Regions from separate parts of the Bacillus sp. TL12 genome, predicted to be linked through region 2. Evidence: riboswitches for the same ligand, from Rfam matches in the RefSeq annotation. Region 2 holds a riboswitch; the other holds the start of a gene.
What was found. A riboswitch is a leader RNA that binds a small molecule or an ion and turns the genes downstream of it on or off. The one in region 2 is predicted to bind thiamine pyrophosphate.

Region 1 (3,426 bases), on a different contig from region 2:
AACTTTAATTTTAGAAAAATATCTTTTTTCGTTGCACCATATGTAACTAAAAGCTCTTCCCATTCCTTTTTCGTACTGCGTAGCCCATCATACGTATTTACGGCAATTGGGAAAAATGTAATCAAAACAGTCACAACTACTTTGCTCCAAATAGAATATTCAAACCATAAAACAAATAATGGTGCTAGCGCTGTAATTGGAATTGTTTGCGATGCAACTAACAATGGATAAAATGCTCTTTCCATCCATGTACTAGCATTCATCAACATCGCGAGTCCCACACCGAGCACAAGTGAAATCACAACGCCTATTAACACAACGTATAACGTTGCCGGTAAATGCACAGTAAATAATATATCTCGCAGCGCCCACATTTTAGCTAGAATTGCAGTAGGAGATGGTAAGATGTACATCTCATCCACAATTCTAGCTCCCACTTCCCAAGCTATGAGCAGTATGCTACTTAAAATCAGTGCAGGCAATAACTCGATCACACGTTTCATACAAGCACCTGCCTTTGCAGCATACTAAGTAATTCATCTTTTAAAGCTAATATTTCAGGTTTATGCAAGTCTTTCCTTGAGCGATCTGGTCCAAGTGGTACAATACGTTCCGTCAAAGTTGTAATAGGCTGCTCTGTCACAACAAAAATCCGATTGGAAAGAAAAAGCGCTTCCTCCACATCGTGTGTAATAAATAAAATTGTTTTTTGCCACTGTTTCCATTGTTCAAACAACCATTCTTGCAAAGTTGCTTTCGTTAAGGCATCTAATGCGCTAAACGGTTCATCTAACAATAAAATGTCCCCGCCTGTTAATAGCGTCCGAATAAAAGATACTCGTTGCCGCATACCGCCCGACAAATCTTTCGGATATTTCCGTTCATATCCTTGTAAACCAAATTGTTCTAAAAGCTCTTTCGCCTTCAAATGCGCTTCTTTTTTCTTTATTCCCTGGCACTCTAACGGCAATGCCGCATTTTCAATAATCGTTCTCCACGGCAGAAGCATATCTTTTTGTGGCATATACCCTACAGGATGACTCGTTGTTTCTGTCAGTTGAATATTTCCAGCCGTAGGTTCTTCTAATCCTGTAATTAAACGAAACAATGTACTTTTGCCACAGCCACTCGGTCCAATGATGCTCACAAACTCTTTTTCTTGCACGAAAGCATCTAGGTCGTTTATGATTGGCTTTTCATCATAATGAAAGGAAACATTATGAAATTGTAGTATGCTCTTGCTCCTCAAAACCCCACATCTCCTTACGATACGCCATATCCCAGAATAAATACTCAAATCGGCTGGAATATAAGAAAATCTCTTCTAATTTAGCTAACTCTTGTTCAGATTTTCCAATCGCTAGTTCATTTAATAAATCTATTAACCAAATACAAAGATCTCCGTATTCTTCTGAGCTATAGCCTTGAATCCACTCCCCAAAGAACTCATGATCCCTTGCTCCTGGAATATCATTTAAACGCTTTCCAATTTCCCAATAGCTCCACATACATGGAAGAAGAGCCGCAATTAACTCTGCAAGCGTACCATTTTGAGATACTGACATCATATAGTTTGTATACGCTAAATTTTTAGCAGATGGTTTTGCCTCTTCTATCTCTTGTACAGAAATACCAAGGCGCTTTGCATACTGTTTATGAATCGTCATTTCTCCATTTAAAATGCCATCTATTTGTTCCGCAAATTTACCCATCACATGTGGATTTGTTGCCTTTACAACTCCAATTGCATATAGTTTTGCATAGTCTAGCAAATATAAATAATCTTGTACGATGTAATATTGGAATTTGTCTTTTTCTAACGTACCATCCCCCATTCCAGTTACAAATGGATGGTTATGACTTTTCTCCCAAACAGGCTGCACAGTTTCAAATAACCTCTCACAAAATTTCATTTATATTTCCCCTTCCTTTATATCTATTTATTAAAATAAAAAACCACTTCTATATAAGAAGTGGTTCAGCAAATAAGAATACATTTATTCATTGTTCCACTTCCCTACGCTAGCATAATCTAGATCAGGTCAGTAAGGGTTAAGGATTATTCCTCTCTCAGCACATAAAGCACCCCTAGTGGTTTCTACTATTCAATTATCAAATAAAAAAGCCCCGTTTCTCTGCGCAAAAGAAACGGGACTTACTACTTTAGTCCGAATTGCTTCCCTACGCTAGCATAATCTAGATCAGGTAATGAAAAGGATCTAAGACTCCCGGTCTTACTCTCAGCTGGCAACACCAGCTCTCCTAGCACAATATGAAATTACCATAGTCAGTATAACACTGTCATTGGTCATCAGCAACTGTTTTCATTTATTACAATCTCATTTATGATTAGCGGATCTAATCTTTCCATCAAGGTTCTACTTTCCACTTATATAAAATATGAAAAATAAATATTTATATAGGCATGAATCCCCATCGGCCTATGGCAGTTACAAAATAATTTTTCAACATATACGTTGATGCTATAAAAACAAAAGAAGATCTGCTCTCATTTTCTCTTTCTGTTTTAACTCGGCATGGGGCAAAAAAGGCTCTGACCGCTTCTATGCATGGGCGGATTCTCTCCCCCTAAAAAGAAAGCTTTTCTTTCGTTTTTTAATTCATATTTATATATCTATTCAGAAAATATCGATTATCTATTTATCCATATTCTAATAATCATTTATCTGTTATTCTTGTAATATATTTCGATTCCATTAAAAAACAGTTATTTTTTCTTATTTCATATTACAGTTATGTGAACAATGCACAAAGTATTATATCTTTATACTATAATAAAAAATATATTAATACATCTATGGGGGGCTAATATTAGATGGAACAGAAAGCTACAGCTTTAACGGCAACTACTGTCGCAGTCACATCTCTACTTCCATCCATAAATCAAGTAGATACACGTACTGTAGCAACTCAACAATTGCCTACCAAAAACACTCAATATATAAAACTCAATTCAAAAACATTATATTTTAATAACGAAATGAACACAAGGAATAATACTAATTCCTTAAAAAAAGCAAATACTTCATTTACTAAATCTACTAAGCTATATACAACCGTTCACGCTCATACGAAAGACCGTTCAGTACAAGTTGGTGATCAAGTTCTGATTGGACAATTATTAGAACATATGGGAAATACAGATCATTCATTTAGGCAGCATCATCATTTTGAAAAAACAAACGCAGTAAATCCACTGCCTTATTTGGTTCGGTAATATTATATGTCACGTAATATACCATTAATAATTGAGTATATAGCTTTTCTCGGTTTAATCTGTTGCTTAGTCATTTACAATACGAACCTTGTCTTTTTGGGTATCGTCATCTCATTTGTTGCTATTGAATCTTTGATGGAAGCATTCAAAATCCGACTGAAGAAACGAATTTCTCATATATATACTGC
Region 2 (3,426 bases):
CAATTAAGCCACCACCACCAACAGGACAAATAACAGCTTCGACATCATCAAGCTGTTGCAATATTTCTAAACCTACCGTTCCTTGACCAGAAATTACAGCATCATCATCAAATGGATGTACAAACTTCGCTCCTGTTTGTTCTTTCAAATCTAGCGCATAAGCTAATGCGTCATCAAATACATCACCTTGCAACTCTACATGCGCGCCATATCGTTTAGTCGCAAGTACTTTACTAAGCGGTGCACCTTTTGGCATCACAATCGTACAGGGAATATCAAGCATATTACTTGAATAGGCAACACCTTGTGCATGATTTCCAGCAGACGCTGCAACAACCCCATTTTCTAATTCACCTTTATCAAGAGAAACCATCTTATTATAAGAGCCACGCACTTTAAAAGAACCCGTCTTTTGTAGATTTTCGAGCTTTAAATACACTTCATTATGTGATAGTTCACTAAATGTGCTCGAATAATCTAGCGGTGTCATATGGACAATGCCTTTCATTTTCTCATGAGCAGCTATAATATCTTGTAAAGAAATCATGCATTCGCCTCCGAAACAATATATGTTCATATATACTTAGTTTAAGCGGCTGAGTTTGTTTTATTCTGTAAAAAAGAACCATTTCTATAATCGGCGCTTTTCTATATATCGGAATTTCAACGCTGTATAGCATATCCTCCAAAAAAAAATGTCTGTCAATAAAGACCAGCCATTTTCTTCGTACTTTCATAAGGTGAATCTGCTAAACTTATCGCTGAAATAACGGAAATCCCATCTGCCCCAGCCTCTATAACCGAAGCAGCATTTTCAAATGTAATTCCTCCAATTCCCACAATCGGAATTGTAATCCCCGCATCTCTAAAATGACGCAGACCTTTCGTTCCTTGTACTGCTTTTGTATCTTTTTTCGTGCTCGTTGGAAAAATAGGCCCTACTCCTAAATAATCCGCTCCATTTGCAATTGCAAAACGAGCTTCCTCTATCGTATGAGCGGATACCCCAACAATTTTATCTCCCATTTTTTCACGAACGGATGTGATTCCTTCATCATCTTGTCCGACATGAACGCCATCTGCATCTAATTCAATGGCTAATTCCACATCATCATTTACAATAAAAGGAACATCATATTCTTTACAAAGCGCTTGTAACTGCTTAGCAAAATGTACTCGTTCTTCTCCCGTTAAAGCACCTTCACCTTTTTCACGAAATTGGAAAAGTGTCACTCCGCCATCTAACGCTTCCTTCATTACTTGCAACGGTTCTTGCTTACAGTTGTTACTTCCCATAATAAAATACACTTGCAATAATTTAGATATTTGCTGTTGATCCATACACGCCATTTCTCTCATCCCTTCTTACTGCACCTCTTGGACATTTCCATATTGTTCAATATCGCATTTAGTAGTGTTTGCTAACTGATTCAAAAATTCGATTTGGAAACTTCCTGGTCCTTGCTCCACTGTTTTATTTGCAGCTATTTCTGCTGCTACCCCATAAAACGTTAATGCAGCCACCGCCGCTTTCACATAATCCTTTTCAACTGCTGCAAATGCTCCCATGACTGAAGTTAATAGACAGCCTGTCCCTGTCACTTTCGTTAAAATTGGATGACCATTACGAATAATGATTGTTCGCTCACCATCTGTTACAACATCTTCTTTTCCTGTAATGACAGTGACTGTATCTAATTCATCTGCTGCTTGTTTTGCAATTCCTACAACGTCACCATTACCAGCGCCAGCGTCAACACCTTTAATTTCCCACTTTTCATTAATCACATTAGCAATTTCTGCTACGTTCCCGCGAATCATCGCTAAATTCACTTCACTTGGAATGTGTCTTGCAACTTCTGTTCGATAAGACGTTGCTCCTGCACCAACTGGATCAAACAATACAGGTACATGATGTGTATTTGCAGACTTCCCGGCAATTAACATCGCTTCTACTTCTTCAGGACGAAGTGTACCCATATTTAAAACAAGCGCCCCAGCAATGCTTGCCATTTCTGCCACTTCTTCTTTTGCATATGCCATAACAGGTGAAGCTCCTAATGCAAGTAAACCATTGGCTGTAAAGTTTGTCACAACGACATTTGTAATATTATGCACAAGCGGACTTACTTCCCTTACTTTCTCTACTACTTTTGCGATTTCTTGTATATTCATTCTCTTCATCTCCTAACCTTATAATGGGAGATACACAAAAAGACACTTCGCGTATGCAAAGTGCCTGAACATGTGCTACTTACACTCTCCCTACGCTGGCATTATCCAACAGGTTCAAATGGTCAACGGGCGGTTTAGCCGTACTCTCAGTCTGCATCCGCAAACTCCCATGTGTTCTTATTCATCTACTTCAGAGTCTACTCTTATTCTAGTAAAATAACAAGTTACAAGTTTTTATTATCTGAATGTATAAGACTGATATAAAACCATTTCTTTTAAGTGGGAGAGAGCATCCGCTCATGCATAGAAACAGTCAGAGCCTTTTTCTGCCCCATGCCTTGTGAAAATAGAAGGAGAAAACAAATGGAGAATTTCTGTTGTTTTCATAACCGTGACTTATATATAAAAATAGTGGTAGGAAATCAAATTTCCTACCACTATCTTTCACATTATTTTAAGCCTTTAGATACTTCTTTCACCATTTCAGAAACAGACTCAAGTCCGCCGCCAGATAGGTACCAGTAGTTTGCATCTAAGTAAACTACATTACCATTTTTTGCAGCGTTTGTTTTGCTAACAATTTCATTTTCTACAACTTGTTTTGCAGAAGATTTGCCGCCAACAACAGCCCCTCTATCAATTACAAATAAGTAATCTGGGTTTTTCTCTAAAATATATTCAAATGAAACTTTATTACCATGTGTATCTGCTTTAATTTCTGTATCCGCAGGAGCTACACCAAATACATCATGAATAATACCGAAGCGAGAATTTGGACCATATGCACTTACTTGACCGTCATTCGCTAAGATAATTAAACCTTTTTTATCACTTTTCGTAGCTTTTTCATTTAATGCTTTTACATCTTTTTCAACTGCTGCAATTTCTTTTTTCGCTTTATCTTCTTTACCGAAGATTTTTGCTAACATTTCTGTGTTTTCTTTAAATGATTTCATATAATCTTTTGTATCTTGTTCTACATAAATTGTTGGAGCGATCTTTTCGAATTCTTTGTATGAATCAGATTGTCTTCCAGAAATAATAATTAAGTCTGGTCCAATTTCGTTAATTTTTTCGAAATCTGGCTCTTTTAGTCCACCAACGTTTGTATATTTTTTATCTTTGTATTTAGAAAGATATGCTGGTGTATTTTTTTGTGGTACACCCGTTACTTCAACGCCTAATTTATCTAACGTATCTAAAGAACCAAAGTCAAATACTACAACTTTTTTCGGGTTTGTTTTAACTTTC

Region 1: another riboswitch for thiamine pyrophosphate. It lies ahead of tenA (thiaminase II); the one in region 2 lies ahead of thiM (hydroxyethylthiazole kinase).

What each region holds. Positions count from the first base shown of each region.
Region 1 covers NZ_JAJJBY010000030.1:49,852-53,277, forward strand. The annotation lists gene LOK41_RS21620 (ABC transporter permease) at 1-503, opposite strand, end outside; gene LOK41_RS21625 (ABC transporter ATP-binding protein) at 500-1,249, opposite strand; gene tenA (thiaminase II) at 1,218-1,913, opposite strand; TPP riboswitch at 1,998-2,100, opposite strand; TPP riboswitch at 2,162-2,274, opposite strand; partial or broken gene LOK41_RS21635 (M23 family metallopeptidase) at 3,065-3,238, shown strand; gene LOK41_RS21640 (hypothetical protein) at 3,245-3,426, shown strand, end outside.
Region 2 covers NZ_JAJJBY010000019.1:41,724-45,149, reverse strand. The annotation lists gene ilvA (threonine ammonia-lyase) at 1-547, opposite strand, end outside; gene thiE (thiamine phosphate synthase) at 703-1,350, opposite strand; gene thiM (hydroxyethylthiazole kinase) at 1,366-2,184, opposite strand; TPP riboswitch at 2,246-2,356, opposite strand; gene LOK41_RS17435 (siderophore ABC transporter substrate-binding protein) at 2,625-3,426, opposite strand, start outside.